Regions from separate parts of the Paraburkholderia lebeckiae genome, predicted to be linked through region 2. Evidence: riboswitches for the same ligand, from Rfam matches in the RefSeq annotation. Region 2 holds a riboswitch; each other region holds the start of a gene.
The links. A riboswitch is a leader RNA that binds a small molecule or an ion and turns the genes downstream of it on or off. The one in region 2 is predicted to bind cobalamin.

Region 1: another riboswitch for cobalamin. It lies ahead of HDG39_RS19500 (TonB-dependent receptor domain-containing protein); the one in region 2 lies ahead of cobA (uroporphyrinogen-III C-methyltransferase).
Region 3: another riboswitch for cobalamin. It lies ahead of HDG39_RS30885 (CbtB domain-containing protein); the one in region 2 lies ahead of cobA (uroporphyrinogen-III C-methyltransferase).

What each region holds. Positions count from the first base shown of each region.
Region 1 is NZ_JACHDK010000009.1:206,724-212,213, reverse strand. Features, by position in the region: gene HDG39_RS19500 (TonB-dependent receptor domain-containing protein) at 1-1,411, opposite strand, end outside; cobalamin riboswitch at 1,501-1,765, opposite strand; gene HDG39_RS19495 (ATPase) at 1,986-2,345, shown strand; gene HDG39_RS19490 (cell division protein ZapA) at 2,342-2,656, shown strand; RNA gene ssrS (6S RNA) at 2,723-2,904, shown strand; gene HDG39_RS19480 (EVE domain-containing protein) at 3,046-3,504, shown strand; gene HDG39_RS19475 (SIMPL domain-containing protein) at 3,750-4,475, shown strand; gene lgt (prolipoprotein diacylglyceryl transferase) at 4,570-5,475, opposite strand.
Region 2 is NZ_JACHDK010000011.1:194,636-200,125, forward strand. Features, by position in the region: gene cobO (cob(I)yrinic acid a,c-diamide adenosyltransferase) at 1-576, opposite strand, end outside; gene HDG39_RS35645 (cobalamin biosynthesis protein) at 573-1,067, opposite strand; partial or broken gene cobA (uroporphyrinogen-III C-methyltransferase) at 1,083-1,820, opposite strand; cobalamin riboswitch at 2,016-2,275, opposite strand; cobalamin riboswitch at 2,356-2,633, shown strand; gene cobW (cobalamin biosynthesis protein CobW) at 2,835-3,926, shown strand; gene cobN (cobaltochelatase subunit CobN) at 3,941-5,490, shown strand, end outside.
Region 3 is NZ_JACHDK010000028.1:58,880-64,369, forward strand. Features, by position in the region: gene HDG39_RS30860 (FUSC family protein) at 1-397, opposite strand, end outside; gene HDG39_RS30865 (MarR family winged helix-turn-helix transcriptional regulator) at 404-1,108, opposite strand; gene HDG39_RS30870 (ATPase domain-containing protein) at 1,315-2,889, opposite strand; gene HDG39_RS30875 (hypothetical protein) at 3,137-3,577, shown strand; gene HDG39_RS30880 (histidine phosphatase family protein) at 3,590-4,210, opposite strand; cobalamin riboswitch at 4,291-4,425, shown strand; gene HDG39_RS30885 (CbtB domain-containing protein) at 4,477-4,698, shown strand; gene HDG39_RS30890 (CbtA family protein) at 4,710-5,450, shown strand.

The DNA of each region.
Region 1 (5,490 bases), on a different contig from region 2:
GCTCGGGCTGGATCGACGGGTTGCCGCTGATCGGATAGTACAGATCGTCGAAGCTCGGCGCGCGGAACGCATCCGAATAGCTTGCGGTTACCTTCCAGCGCGACGTGATGTCGAATCCGTAGCCGAGATAGTAACTGTTCGCTCCACCGAAATCCGAGTACTGGTCGCGTCGCACGTTGGCCTGAATCTGGTTGCGGCCGAAGCGCGCGCTGTAGCCCGCGAAGACCGAATCGACGTGACGGTCGGGCGCGGCGAACGTGTCGGAGTCGAGCGTCTGGTCGAGATGCTCGTAGCCGAATTGCAGCTTCTGGTTCGCGGCGAGCGCGAAATCGTTCTGCCACGTGTACTGGCGATTGTCGGTATCGAAGCGGCCGTTGTAGATGCCATTGGTGTTCGACACGCTGCGGTCGTCGCCCTCGGCGAGCGTGACGTGGGTGGTCCACCAGTCGGTCAGCTTGCCGTTCGCGAATACCGACACCTGACGCACCTTGCTATAGAGATTGTTCAGATCGGTCGGCTCGCCGTATGCATTGTCGTAGCTGTTGTCGTTGTTCGACTGGAAGTAGCTGACGCCCGCGTCCCACCTGTCGGTGAACTTGTGACGCAGCGACGCGCTGATGCTCTCGTTCAGATTGCCGTTCGCGTTCGGATTCGCGGCCGGCGCCTCGAGCGGATTGAGCGACGAAAAGCCGTCGTCCTTCGTGCGCGCGAGCGAGATGTTGAAGGTCGTGCGCCCGTCCTGATCGAGCGCGCCGTTCACGCCGGCCGTTTGCGTCTGCGTGTGATAGCTGCCGTAGCCGACCGAAAAATTGAAACGCGGCGGATGATCACCGCCGTCTTTCGTGAACACCTGCACGACGCCGCCGATCGCGCCCGAGCCATACAACGCCGACACGTTGCCGTTCACCACTTCGACGTGATCGACCTGATCGAGTGGAATCTGCGCGAGCTGAGCGGAGCCGAGGCTCACCGAATCGACGCGCACGCCGTCGATCAGCAGCAGCGATTGCGTCGACGATGCGCCGCGCAGAAAGAGGCTCGTGGTCGAACCGGGGCCACCCGTGCGCGAGATTTGCGCGCCTGGCGCGAGTTGCAGCAGGCCGGGCAGATCGGTCGCGGTCGTGTCGGCGATGTCCTGCTGATCGAACTGCGTGGTCTGCGGAATCGCATCGCGCAACGCTTGTGGTCCGCGTTGCGCGGTCACGACGATCGGCGACAGCACGTTGCCCGACGCATCGGCGGAGGGGGCATTGGCAGCGATTGCAGCGTTTGCGGCGGTGGCATCCGTGGCGGACGATGAAGACGAATGCGGCGTCGCGGACGCGGACGCAGGCTCGGCGCTTTGCGCATGCACGACGAGCGGCAGGCTCGCGAACGCGAGCAGCGTTGCGCGGGCGATGGGGGACAGCATGGGATGACATTCCTGTGGATAGCGTGCGCGGCCTGCTTCCCCGCGGGCCGACGCGTCACGAGGCGTCCCCTTGTTCAACGTTTTCGCGGGGACGTCCCTCTTTTCTGGCCGGTATCCGGGCTACGACACATCGATCCCGCCTTCCCACGCGTGACGCGCAGTGGCACACTCGCACGTTGAACTTCCAACCTTGCGATCAGGACCGACCTGCATGAGCACATCACATGCGGTCGCTTACCGTTGCGGGGGCAGCGCAGGTTCGCGCATCCGGTTTTGGCTCCGCGCGCGCCCTGCTTCCCGTTTAACTGCGCGCGCCGAGAAGCGCGCGCGGGCACCAGAGTGCGGGAAGTTTACGAGCGGCCTCGCGGGGCGTCAAGAAAGGTCAACCGGAGCGCCATCGGTTCTGTTGAATGCAGGTTATTGTCCGATGGATTACCGGTTTTTTATCTTATGGTCGACGACACGACACGCAACGAACCTGCACGAAGCGATGCTGTTACGTCTCGAAACGAGACAATTGTCGGAACCTGTAATATTCCGCGCTAAAATGCGATGTCTTTAGAGGACGCAGCACATGCTCACCGAACTCGAATCACTCTCCCAGAACATCGGCAAGCTGATTGCGATCAGCCAGCGCCACAACGAAGCGCGGCTCGCGCTCGAAGAGCAGCTCGCACAAACGCGTGCCGAAGTACAAGCCACGCATGCCGAACTCGCGCAATTGCGCGAAGAGCGCGACGCGCTGCAGGCGGAACGCGACGCGCTGTCCGCCAAGATCGACGACGCTCAGGTGCGCCTGAATGCGATTCTCGAAAAATTGCCGCGCGCACGCGCGAGCAGCGAACCGGATAACCAGCTCGATCTGCTCGAGTCCGCCCAGCCCGAACACGAGGAAGCGGAAAGCGACGTGAGCCGACACGGAGAAAGCGCATGACCACCAAGCAGATCGAGGTATCGATTCTCGAAGTACCCTATCGTCTCGCCTGTTCGCCGGAAACGGAAGGCGCGCTGCTCGAGGCGGTCGCGCGCGTCGACGCCGAGATGAAGAAAATCCGCAGCGGCAGCAACGTGCGCGGCACGGATCGCATCGCGGTGATGGCGGCGCTGTCGCTGGCATCGGAACTGCTTAAGCTGCAAAGCAGCGTGCGGCACGGAGAAGCATTTCCCGCTGAAGAAATCCGGCGTACAATGCAGCAAATGAACGAACAGCTAGGTACTGTGATCGAGCAGTACAGCTTGCAGTAAGCAGTAATGGGCCGGTTTCGAATTGGTCACGTGTTCAACGGTATGTGTTGTAGCTTCATCGGTTTAGCTTCCCTGCCTGGTTCGCCAAGGTCATATATTCCTTGAACCAATGCCATGTGCACGGTTGCGGAAATTTGTAGCACGGGCGTGCGCGTCACTCAGTCTGATGTACCCGAAGTGTTGCTAACTGCGACCAATTCTGAACCCTCGGTTCAGGATGCCGGCCTAGCGGCTAAGGCGGGGACCTTATCTGGAACGGCATCGGACTTCGGTTCGATGCCGTTTTTCTTTGGTCGTCGTTTTTTCGTTTGAGCGCCTTTTTCAGGGGCTTTTCCGTACGCGCCTGCTGTTGCTGCGCTTCGTTCAATCTCACACGCTCACTCCGATTCATGCGCTACTGGCTGATGAAGTCCGAACCGGACGAAGCAAGCATCGACGACCTCGCCAACGCACCGCATCGCACCTTGCCGTGGACCGGCGTACGCAACTATCAGGCGCGCAACTTCATGCGCGACGTGATGCAGGTCGGCGACGGCGTGCTCTTCTATCATTCGAGCTGTCCGGAGCCCGGCATCGCGGGCATCGCGGAGGTCTCGTCAACCGCGTATCCGGACCCGACGCAGTTCGATAAAAAGAGTCCGTACTACGACGCGAAATCGTCGCCGGAAACGCCGCGCTGGATGCTCGTCGACGTCGTGTTCAAGAAGAAAATCGCGCTGATTCCGCTTGCCGCGCTGCGCGAGCATGCCGAATTGCAGGACATGCGCGTGCTCGCCAAAGGCAACCGCCTGTCGATCACGCCGGTGACCGACGCCGAATGGCGCTTCATCACTAAACAGCTGGTTTAAGAGCGAACGCGCGACGCGGCACTTGTCGTGATCCCGTCCGGGTCATCGTTTCCGATGCGGCGGGGAAGCACTAATTGGGGAACCAAGCGTCGGTAAAACGCGCCTAATCGGTCGACGAAAGCGTGAGCTCGAACTGACCGCTCGACGGCAAGCCGATCCATTCGCCAGCGCATCCGTCAAACCGCGCGCCACCACCCGTCGCTCGCGTCGAACGTGCACAACCTGTTCAAACAAGGATTCCAGTCATGACGACAAAAACCGCACGGTCCCTCGCACTTGCGCTCGCCTTGGGCGCGCCTGTGGCACTCGCACTGAACCCTGCGCCCGCTCGAGCGCAGACCATGATGCCGCAGCCTTCGGGCGTGCTGTCGCTGAATGCGCAGGCGAGCGCGGAAGTCCCGCAGGACGAAGTCGAAATCACGCTGTTTTACGAGCAGGAAGCGAGCGAGCCGTCGTCGCTGACGTCGACGCTGAACGAACGCGCCGACGCGGCATTGCAGAAAGCGCGCGGCGTCAGCGGCGTGACTGCGCGCTCGGGCGCGTTCTCGATCTTCCCGTCGACGGACCGCGACGGACGCATCTCGACGTGGCGCGGCCGCACGGAAGTCGTGCTCGAATCGCGCGACTTCGCCGCGGCTTCGAAGCTCGCCGGACAGATGGCATCGATCATGCAGGTTGGCAACGTGCGTTTCTCGCTGTCGCCGGAAGCGCAGCGCGCGGCCGAACAGCGGCTCAGCGGCGAGGCGATCAAATCGTTTCGGGAGCAGGCCGCGGCGTCCTCGCAGGCGTTCGGCTTTAGCGGCTATTCGATCCGCGAGGTCAACGTGAATCACAGCGGCGTGATGCCGCGTCCGATGATGATGATGAGCGCACGCGCGATGGGCGCCGACGCGAAGAGCGCGCCGCTGTCGCTCGAAGGCGGCACGTCGACGGTGACGGTCAACGTGTCGGGGTCGGTGCAGATGAAGTGACGCGCGAGCGCAAGCCCAAACAGAAAACGCCACGGCATCCATCGATGCCGTGGCGTTTTTTCATGCAACGCTCGCTACGCTAGCCGAGCGCCGCTCAGTTCGCGCCAACCGCCTGCGCCGGCTCGCGACGCCCACGGCGATACGCCCACACCATCAGGCCGATGCCCGCGAGAATCATGGGCAGCGACAGCCATTGACCCATCGACAGCCCCATCGCGAGCAGGCCGAGGAAATCGTCCGGCTCGCGCGCGAATTCGACCGTGAAGCGCGCTAGGCCGTAGCCGATCAGGAACATCGCGGAAATCGCGCCGAGCGGCTTCGGTTTGCGCGAGAAAAAGATCAGCACGAAGAACAGCGCCACGCCTTCGAGCGCGATCTCGTACAGCTCCGACGGATGTCGCGGCAGCATGTGATATTGCGCGAACACTTCGTTCAGATGCCATTGCGCGGCCAGTTGCGGATGCGCGGCGAGCCATGTGGCGTCGTCAGGCGCGGCGCCGGGAAACAGCATCGCCCACGGCGCGGACGGCTCCGTCACGCGGCCCCACAGCTCGCCGTTGATGAAGTTGCCGAGGCGCCCCGCCGCGAGGCCCGTGGGCACCATCGGCGCGACGAAGTCGGTGACTTGCAGCCACGAGCGCTTGCGCTGATAAGCGAACAGCATCATCGCGATCGTCACGCCGAGAAAGCCGCCGTGAAACGACATGCCGCCTTCCCACACCTTGAAGATGTCGAGCGGATGCGCGAAATAAAAGCTCGCCTTGTAGAACAGCACATAGCCGAGCCGGCCGCCGAGGATCGTACCCAGCACGCCGTAGAACAGCATGTCGTCAATATCCTTCGCGGTCCAGCCTTGCGCGGCGACGTACGGCAGCCGCAGCCGCAGCCGGGCGACGACGATCGCCGCGACGAACGCGACGAGGTACATCAAGCCATACCAGCGCACGGCGAGCGGCCCCAGATGGATGGCGACAGGGTCGAAATTGGGGTGAATGAGCATCGTGTAGTTATGGGC
Region 2 (5,490 bases):
CACACCTTGCTCGCGATACGGATGCTTGATCGCGCGCATTTCGGTGACGAGGTCGGCGGCTTCGATCAGCGCGTCCGGCGCATGGCGTCCGGTCACGACGACGTGCAACATCGGCGCACGCGCGTTGATCACCGCGAGTACTTCGTCGAGCGGCAGGTATTCGTACTTCAGCACGGTGTTCAGCTCGTCGAGGATCACCATCTGGTAGTCGCCGCTTTCGATCATCCGCCGCGCTTCGTTCCAGCCTTTGCGCGCGGTCGCCATGTCGGCCTCGCGGTTTTGCGTGTTCCACGTGTAGCCGTCGCCCATCGTAACGAAATCGCATTGCGCGATCGCGCCGAGGAAATCGCGCTCCGACGTATGCAGCGCGCCCTTGATGAACTGCACGACGCCGAGCCGCATGCCGTGGCCGAGCACCCGCACGGCCATGCCGAACGCGGCCGTGCTCTTGCCCTTGCCGGTGCCGGTGTTGACGATCAGCAGGCCTTTTTCGATGGTCGCGCTGGCCTGCTTCTTTTCGTGGCCTTCGCGGCGGCGTTCGGTCATGCGTTGATGCGATTCCGGATCGGTTTTCATCGAGGGTCCTGGTCTTGAGAGGCGGGATGGGATGGGGGCGCGTCGCCAAGGGCAGCGTTGTTCGCCGCTGCGATCGCCACCGTGATGCCGGCGTGCGCGGTCTTGCGTACGATTAGACGCGCGTTTCGCGCGGTTGTGGTGGAGTCCGGCGCCGCTGCCGCCAGCAGCGCGCACGGCTCGCACACACCATCGACGCCGAGATGCACGTTTGCCGCCGCCGACGGCGACGCGACCGGTACCGCGGCGATCTGCTCGCGGCTGAACAATTGCAGCGGCAGTTGATGGCGCGAGCAGAATTCGAGCAGGCCTGCTTCGTTGGCTTTGGTGTCGATCGTCGCGATGGCGTGGATCTGCTCGAAGGCATTCGATCCGAGCGCTGCGCGCACCGCGGCTTCGATCTCAGCGGCTTCGCTGTGCAAGCGGCAACCGATGCCGACGCTCAGCGTTTTGATCGCGCGTCCGAGTCCGTGTCGCGTCGCGCTCGCTGCCAGTTCGTGAGCAAAGCCGGCGTCGCGTTTGGCCGCATCACGCGCCAGTGCGAGCGACGCCACACCGCCGATCACGACGATCGCCGGCGAGCCGAGTCCCGCGCGCGCCACCGCCTCGGCGAACTCGCGAAGCGGCGCGAGCGCATGACGCTGCTCAGGCCGCGTCGCCGACTCGATCGCCGCGCACGGCGTGTCGGCGGACATGCCGGCCGCGAGCAATGCGCGGGCGATCTCGCCGAGCCGGCGCATGCCCATGTAGATCACCAGCGTCATGCGCGTCGCGGCGAGCGCGGCCCAGTCCGGTTCGCCACTGCCGGCGCCGTGGCCGGTGACGAACACGACGCCCTGCGAGTGAGCACGATGCGTGACCGCGATACCGAGCGCCGCGGGCGCCGCGATGCCGGCCGTGATGCCGTTGATCACGTCGACTTCGATACCGGCGGCCCGTAGCGCCTGCAACTCTTCGCCGCCGCGGCCGAACACGAACGGATCGCCGCCCTTGAGCCGCGCGACGCTGCGCCCCGCGCGCAGAAGCCCGAGCATTTGCGCGACGATGTCGGCTTGCGGCGTCGACGGATGGCCGCCGCGTTTGCCGACGTACTCGACTTGCGCGTCGGCGCGTGCGAACTGCAGCACGTCTGGATTCACCAGATCGTCGACGAGCACGACATCGGCCTGCGCGAGCGCGCGGGTGGCCTTCAGCGTCATCAGTTCGACGTCGCCGGGACCGGCGCCGATCAGCCAGGCGCGCGTCATCGCGGCGTGCATGGCGCGCGCCATGCGGTGATGGAAGAAGAGAAGCGGCGTGCGACAGCGCGCGCGGCGGTGAATATAGAGGTCATGCGGAACTGCGAATCCGGGCACGCGCGATGCCGCGCTGCTACGCCTTCACATCCGTTCCCCGCGGATTCCGGCGGCCGGCGGCGCCACGTGATGCACGGATGCAATGCGACACCGCCTCCGCGTCTGGCCGGTATCCGGGCTGGCGGCCTCATGCGCTTCGCCTTCCCGTCCCGGTTGGTGGATTCGCGGGACAGTGGCATCAAAAAACGCATGCGCGGCACGTCGGAATCGAAGGCGAATCGAATCGCGCGCCGCAGGTCGCTTACCGTTGCGGGGACAGCACAGGTTGAACGCGCGAGGCGCTGCCTGTTTCCCGTTTAACTGCACACGCGAGCGCATGTGCGGGCACCAAACGCGCGCATACGATAGCACATGGCGCCTTGCCGGATAAGCCACGGCGGCGCTTTCCGGCTCTGTGCGTTCCTTGACTGCGCATGTCCGCGGGCCTACACTCGCACGCACTTTGGGTGCTCGCGTGCGCGCTCGTGCGCATGCAGTTAAACGGGAAACAGGGAGCCACCTGCTCTGGAGCGGCTAACCTGTGCTGTCCCCGCAACGGTAAGCGAAAAGCGGTTCCGGCTTGATAGCCGGGCACCGCAGTGCCGGCTTCGATGTCCGCGCGCAAGGTCGCATGGACATTTCACCACTGGACGAGAAACCACTCGGCCGGGAAGGGGAAGCGGCGCTTTCGCCAGCCCGGATACCGGCCCAAAGAAGCAGAACGACCGCCGCGGGGATGCGGTGGCGCGTTCATGACCTCAGTTCCGCTTTCTGTATTTCCGTTGTCGCGGCAATGCCGTCGTTCGTCCCCGTGTCTGGTGATCCTGGTACTGCTGCGCGTGTTTCATTCGCTCCATTCGCCAGCCGACGCGGACCCACGCGCGGACTTTCCGGCATACCGATCAACGCCAAGGGATGGACCTCACGATGCAAACTCAATTGCGCAAGATCCCCGTCACGATCGTCACGGGCTTTCTCGGCAGCGGCAAAACCACGCTGCTGCGGCACATTCTTCAGCATGCGGGCGGCAAGCGCATCGCGGTGATCGTCAACGAGTTCGGCGAGCTCGGCATCGACGGCGAAATCCTCAAGGGCTGCGGCATCGGTTGCGATGAAAACGGCGTCGAGACCGAAGGGCAATTGTATGAACTCGCGAACGGTTGTTTGTGCTGCACCGTGCAGGAAGAGTTTTTCCCGGTGATGGAGAAGCTCGCGGGACGCCGCGACGAACTCGATCACGTGCTGATCGAAACGTCGGGCCTGGCGTTGCCGAAGCCGCTCGTGCAGGCGTTCAACTGGCCGCAAATCCGCAACGGCTTCACGGTCGACGCGGTGGTGACGGTGGTGGACGGCCCGGCCGCCGCGAGCGGCCAGTTCGCCGATAACCCGCTCGCCGTCGATGCGCAGCGCAAGGCCGATCCGAATCTCGATCACGAGTCGCCGCTGCACGAGCTGTTCGAAGACCAGTTGTCGGCGGCCGATCTGGTGATTCTGAACAAGACCGATCTGATCGACGACGCGCGGCAGCACGAGGTCGAAGCCGCGATCCGCGCGGAGATTCCGCCGCAGGTGAAGATCGTGCGCGCGCAGCGGGGACAGCTCGACCTGCATACGCTGCTGGGCCTCGAAGCGGCGTCGGAAGAGACGATCCACCTGCGTCACGACCACCACGGTTCCGTCGACGACCCCGATCATCACCACGATGAATTCGATTCGGTCGTCGTGCAGGCATCCGTACCGTCGCGCGACGCGGCGCTCGCCGCCTTGCAGACACTCGTCGAAACCCACACGATTTACCGTGTCAAAGGCTTCGCGGCACTGCAGGGCGCGGCGATGCGTCTCGTGATCCAGGGCGTGGGCCGGCGCTTCGACAGCTACTTCGACCGGCGCTGGCAAGCGGGTGAAAATGGCGACGGCGCGTTGAGCCGCTTCGTGCTGATCGGCGCAGACCTCGACCAGCACGCGCTGCAACGGGCGTTCGACGCGTCGCTCGGCGCGATGTCGGACGCGACGGCATAAACGGGCGCACCAGCATGCATCTGCTGCGCACGACGCCGGGCGGCTTCGTCGACGATACGCAGGGCGTGATCCGCATCGATCAGCAGCCCGCGGATATCGTCGTGCTCAGTTCCGCCGACACCACGCTGTCGCTGCTCGCGAGCGTGGTGCCGCGTCTCGGCGACGGCTTTCCGAGCGTGCGGCTCGCGAACGTCACGTATCTGCGTCAGCCTGCCTCGGTCGATTTCTATCTGGACGACGTGTTGCAGCATGCGCGCGTGGTCGTCGTCGATCATCTCGGCGGCGAAACGTATTGGCCGTACGGCATCGAGCAGGTGGTCGCGCTCGCGCAGCGCAAACAGCAAACGCTCGCGATGTTTTCCGGCGATCTGCAGGAAGACCCGAACCTGCTCGCGCGCAGCACCGCGAGCGCCGAGCTGTGTCAGCAGCTGTGGCGCTATCTGCGCGAGGGCGGTCCGCAGAACGCCGAGGCGTTTTTGCGCTGCATCGCGTATCGCGCGCTCGACTGGGGGCGCGAACCCGATCCGCCGCGCGCGTTGCCGGCCGCGTCGCTGTATCACCCCGAGCGCGATATCCCCATCGTCGCCGACTGGCAGGCGCGTTGGCGGCAAGACGCGCCGGTCGTCGCGATTCTGTTCTACAAGGCGCATCTGCAGGCCGCCAATACCGCGGTGTTCGATGCGCTGATCGACGCGCTCGAAGCGCAAGGGCTCAATCCGCTGCCGCTCGCGATCACGTCGTTGAAGGATGCGGTGAGCCGCGATGTCGTGCAGTCGCTGTGCGCGCAACATGGTGTCGCGCTGGTGTTGAACACCACAGCGTTCGCCGCGTCCGCGATCGACGACCCCGAGCCGCTCGCGCTCGCCGGCGACGCGCCGGTGTTTCAGGTGATCCTGAGCGGCGGCAATCGCGAAGACTGGCTGAAGGACAACCACGGCCTCAATTCGCGCGACATCGCGATGCATATCTCGCTGCCCGAAGTGGACGGGCGCATCATCACGCGCGCGATCAGCTTCAAGGGGCTCGCGTATCGCTGTGCGCATACGCAGGTCGACGTGGTCCGCTATCAGCCCGATCTCGAACGGGTGCGCTTTCTCGCCGAGCTGAGCCGGCGCTGGTGCCGTTTGCGTTCGCTCGATAACGCCGACAAGAAAGTCGCGTTGATTCTCGCCAACTATCCGATGAGCGAAGGGCGCATCGGCAATGGCGTCGGGCTCGATACGCCGGCGTCGGTGGTCGGCATTCTGTCGATGCTGCGCGATGAAGGCTATCGTGTCGGCGAATTGCCCGAAAACGGCGACGCGTTGTTGAACAGGCTGACCGAAGGCGTGACCAACGATCCGGTCGTACGCGATCTGCGTCCGGCCCTGCAAAGCCTCGCACTCGACGACTATCTCGCGCATTTCAACGCGTTGCCGGCGAGCGCGCGCGACGCGTTGAATGCGCGCTGGGGCAAGCCCGAGCAGGACCCCACGCTGCGGCGCGGCCGCTTCATGATCGCCGGCTGGCGCTGCGGCCAGGTGTTCGTCGGCATTCAGCCTTCGCGTTCGCGCGAGCACGGCGA
Region 3 (5,490 bases), on a different contig from region 2:
CGAAGACGCCGGTCGGATTCGTCACCGACGGCAGCGCGATGATCGGCATCGTATAGGCGGCCAGCATGAACACGTAGCTGCGCGCGGTGCGGTCCGACACCGCGAGGTAGAGCATCGTGCCGGTCCACGTCGCGACGATCACGCTGAACAGGTACGGCGATTCGACGAACGGCGGCACCAGCAGCACCGCGCCCGACGCGCCGAGCGCAGTGCCCAGCGCACGATAGATCGCCTTCGAGCGGGTCGCGCCGACGAACGGGTTCGACACGATGTAGACGGTCGCCATCGCCCAGTACGGCCGCGGCAGTTCGAACGCGAGGCCGATGTAAAGCGCGAGCATGGCCGCGGCGAACGTTTTGACGGAAAACAGCCAGTCGCGGAGAGTGGGATAGACCATAAACCGTTACGCGGAATCGGCGTTGTGCGGCGCGGTGGCTCGTGCGCCGCGCTTGGTGGACTTGCGCGCCTTGGCGGTGCTGCGTGATTTGCCGGCCGTTTTGGCAGCGCTTTTGCCGCTCGTCCGTTTGACCTTGCTGGCAAGCGCTTCGCTTTTGGCGGGCTCGCGCTTCGCCGACGACGTGCGCTTCGTCGCCTCGTGCCTGACCGATTCCGGGCGCACCGGCTGCGCGCGTTCGTGACGCGTGTCGCGCTCGACGCTTCCAGGTTCGGCGCGTTCGGCGGCATCGGTCGTGAATGCGTTGAGCACGCGCAGGGCGGCTTCGAGATCGTCGCGCGATACGCCCTTGAGCGCCTGCGCGCGCAACGTGACCAGTTCCTCTTCCATCTTCGCGGTGACGGCGCGGCCTTCGTCGGTCAGCACGACGGTCTTCGCGCGGCGGTCTTCGGGATCTTCGTCGCGGCGCATCAGGCCGGCCGCGCACAACTGGTCGAGCAGCCGCACGAGGGACGGCCCCTCGATGCCGATGTGATCGGCGAGCGTGACCTGACGCACCGCCGAGCCGAGCCGGCTCGCGGTCAGAAGCGGCGTCGCGCACGCTTCGGATACGTTGAAGGCCGCGAGCACACCATGACTCGTGCGCCGCCACTTTCTGGCGGCGACGACCAGCGTGCTGCTGACGGTGCGGCGCAGGGCATCGAGATTCGACATGGCCGGTATTGTATTTCCAAAATATTCGTTAGCAAACTATTGAATTGGAAATCGTGGCCGAACCGGAGGAGTCTGCGGCGCGAATGCGACAGCGGCATAAAATCGGTGGCCAGGAGGTGGGCTTACAGAATTGTTGGGTATGCGGTGCGCCGCGATTTAATCGGCATCTCGATGCAAGTGGTCTACTTGATTTACTTGAGCTTGATTCAGGCGACCAGCCCGATCCGTATCGTGCGCGCCAGCTCGTCGAGCTGAAACGGCTTGCGCAGGATCGTGCAATGCTTGACTGCGAGATCGGCAATGTCGACGTCCGCATAACCGGTCGCCAGGACCACCGGTAGATCGGCACGAAGCTTGCGCGCCGCGGCGATCACGCCGATGCCGTTCATGCCCGGCATCGCGAAGTCGCGCAGCGCTTCGCCGACCTCGACGCCTTCGGTGCCGAGGCGGAACTGGCGGATCGTGCGTTCATGATGGTTCGCGCGGCTCTTGACGGCGGTTATTGCCGTCAGCACTTCGCCGTGGTGCTCGAAGTAGCGGAACAGCACGACCGCGTCGCTCAGATAACTGACGTCGACCTCGGTCTGCACTTCGCCGATGATGCCGTGCTGCCCGAGCACGAGCATCGTGACCACGCCCTGTTGATTCAGATAGCCGAGCAACTCGCGCATGTGCAGAAGCAGGTAGCGCTCGCCGGGCATCGCCTGCAAATAGGCGTTGAGGCTATCGACCGCGACATAGCGCACGTGCTCGGCTTCGACCGCGTTGCGCACGTCGCTCGACAGCTCTCCCGGCGAGATTTCCGCCGCATTGATCTGACGCAGCGTCAGCAGACCGCTGTCTACGTGCGGCGCGAGATCCATGCCGAGCGTCGCGCAGCGCGTGACCAGCGTGCTGAGCGTTTCGTCGAACACGTAGTACGCGCAACGCTCGCCGCGTTCGAGTGCGGCAAGCAGGCACGACACGACGGTGGTGGTTTTGCCGACCCCCGACGGGCCGATGATCAGCGAATTGGTGCCGGGGACGAGGCCACCGCCGAGCAGCGCGTCGAGGCCGGGTGTGCCGGTGCTCATCGGGCTCGTGCCGAATTCGCTGTGATGCTCGGCGGCGACCAGGCGCGGATAGACGCGCAGACCACCGGTGTTCAGCGTGAAGTCGTGATAGCCCTCGCGGAACTTGATGCCGCGCATCTTCGCGACGCGTAGACGGCGGCGGTTGCCGCCGTAATCGTGGGCAATGTTGTCGAGGCTGATCACGCCGTGCACGATGCTGTGAAGCTGAATGCCGGAGGTGCTGGCCGACGTGTCGTCGAGCAGCAGCACCGTGCATTCGCGCGTTGAGAAATGGTGCTTGAGCGCGAGAATCTGCCGACGGTAGCGCAATGGGTTCTCCGCCAGCAGACGCAGTTCGGACAGGCTGTCCAGGACGACGCGCGCCGGCTTCAGTTCGTCGACGTGCTCGATCACGTTGCGCACGCTTTCGCCGAGTTCGACTTCGGCCGGGTGCAGCACGGTCTGTTCGTATTGCGGCTCGAGCCCTTCTTCGGGCAGTTGCTCCAGGATCGTGAAACGGCTCAGATCCCAGCCGTGGCTCGCGCCGATCGCGAGCAGTTCAGCACGGGTTTCGGCCAGCGTGATGTAAAGGCCGGTCTGCCCTTCGTGGAGGCCCTTGAGTAAGAATTGCAACGCCAGGGTGGTCTTACCCGTGCCTGGCGCACCCTCCACGAGGTACATGCGGTTCGGCGTAAGACCACCGCCGAGGATGTCGTCGATGCCTTCGATGCCCGACTATATGCGGGCGGAGGCAGGGGCGGCGGTAGTGGTCGACATGATGGTTGAAATGACGTCGGCAGTGGCTTTCGATCGGGAGGGGCGCGCTGTCGCGGCCGGTATGGCGCGACGCAATTTATGTGCCGCCCTGCATTGCCTGCGTGCTCGGGCCTCGCGCGCATGGGCATGAAGCGTGCTGTTAAAGGTGGCTCGCTGTGAGCTTTTTTCAGCAGCACTTTGTGGAAGTTTCACGCACACCATGAAAACCTATCGACTTTCTGCTATCGCGCTTACCGCGGCATCGCTCGTTGCGCTGCTGCCGGTCGGCGCATCCGCCGACGATAGCCCCAGACCTTGCGGTGCGCTCAAACGGATCGTGGCCGCCGCGCCGGACGGCTTCGCCTCGCTGACACCCGACGACGGCAAAGGCGTTGCGCAACCTGATGGCGATGACGCGCAATGTTCGGCCGCGCATCGAAGTTTCCAGTGCACGTGGACGCCGCATCAGGCGGCGGGCTCGAACACGGATGCATTGGAAGCGGTCGCGGCCGACGTCGCGTCGTGCCTGCCCGATGCAACGCACGATCAGAATTCGCCGGGACGTCAGCACTTTTATCTCGGCGCGAAGGATCGACGCACCGAAATCACGCTGACGCCCGAGGGGTCCAACCGGTTGCGGCTCGTGGTGTCGGGCAGGTAGCGGGGGTGCCGTTCAGGCGGTGGCGGCCGGCCACCACGACCAGCCGCGTCGCGAGTGGCGTAATTCGACGACCGACAGCGGCGCGATCTCGATGCGACAGAACACGGCTGGCGATGCGCCGAGGGCGTGCACGATTGCCGCTCGCAGCAGAGTCGCGTGGGTGACTGCGACGATGGTTCGACCTTGCGCAGAGGCAGCGAAGCTTGCTTCGTTGACGGCATTGCATGAACGCACGTCTGCCTGCTGCGCGTCGAGCCACTCTCCAACCCGCTGCACGAGTTGACCGAACGATTCGCCGCCGGGCGGCGCGGCGTCGGGCTCGCGTGTCCAGGCGGCGAGTTCGCGGGGCGTTTCGTCGGCAATGTCCACGAGGCGCTGGCCGCGCCATTTGCCATAGTCGATATCCGCCAATGCGTCGGCAGGCGTGGCGCTCAGACCGAGCGCAGCGGCCGTTTCGCGCGCGCTGGCGGCGGGGCTGGTGAACACGGCGGCGTCGGCGGGAAGCGCGAGACGCGCGCGCGCCGCCTCGGCTTCGGCGCGACCGCGCGCGTCGAGCGGATCGTCGGCAGGGAAGCGGCCCGCGCGCTGCGCGGCCGTTGCCGCGTGGCTCACCAGTAATAGTCGCGTATCCATTCTTTGCGTTGGCGCTCCATTCGTACTTGCCTGCGTGGTTTCATCGGCGCGCGGCGCGCGTTGCGAGGTAGCCCTCGCCGTCACGGAAGCTGCAGTTTAGCGCGTAGAATAGTGGCGCTGCGAAGCACGGAAGCCGGTGAGAGCCCGGCGCGGTCGCGCCACTGTAATCGGCATTGCAATCCACAAGAGCCGAAAGCCAGACCTGAGCTTCGCACCATTCCTCTGCAATCGACTTTCGGGGCGCGTCACCCCAGGAGATGTCCATCATGACCGAAGCTGTTCTTGATCGCGCCGCGCAACCGGCGGCCCAGCCCACTCCCATTCCTTTGCGCGAACTGCTGCCGTGGGTCGTGTTCGGCGGCTTGCTGCTGTTGCTCGCGCTTTACTTCGTTGGTGCGGAACAGGGCGCGACGTCGCTCGTGCCCGGCATGTACGTGCATGAGTTCGTGCACGACGGCCGCCATCTGCTTGGCTTTCCCTGCCACTAACGGAGTTCGACATGGTAGGTAAATTGTTGGTGCGCGGGATGCTCGCGGGCATCGTCGCGGGCTTGCTCACGTTCGCGTTCGCGCGAATCGTCGGCGAACCACAGGTCGATCAGGCCATTTCATTCGAAGAAAAAGCGGCCGCCGCGCGCGGCGAGGCGCCCGAGCCCGAAATCGTGAGCCGTCAGACGCAGGCTGGCCTCGGCCTGCTGACTGGCGTGGTCACGTATGGCGCGGCATTTGGCGGCCTGTTCTCGTTGGTGTTTGCCTATGCGTATGGACGCGCGGGTACGTTGAGCGTGCGCGCGCTGTCCGCGTGGCTCGCGCTTGGCGCGTTCATCACGCTCGTGATCGTGCCGAATATCAAGTATCCGGCCAATCCGCCGTCGGTCGGTGATCCGGAGACGATCGGCACGCGCACGGGCCTGTTCTTTCTGACGATCGCGATTTCGCTCGCGACGATGGTGTTCTCGCTGAAGGTGCGGCGTCGCGCGGCGGCGAAGCTGGGTGCGTGGAACGGTTCGATCGTCGCAGGGCTCTTGTTCGTCGTGATCATCGCGGCCGTGCAACTGTCGATGCCGCTCATCAATGAAGTGCCGGCAGCGTTCCCGGCTGTGCTGCTGTGGAAGTTCCGCGTCGCGGCGATCGGCATGCAGGTGGTCATGTGGACGACGATCGGGCTGCTGTTCGGCGCGATGGTCGAGCGCAGCGCTTTTATGCGTACGAATGCGCGGGTGACGATGAAGTCCGCCTGATTGTGACGGTGACACGCGGCCGCGCAGGCGGCCATGTTTC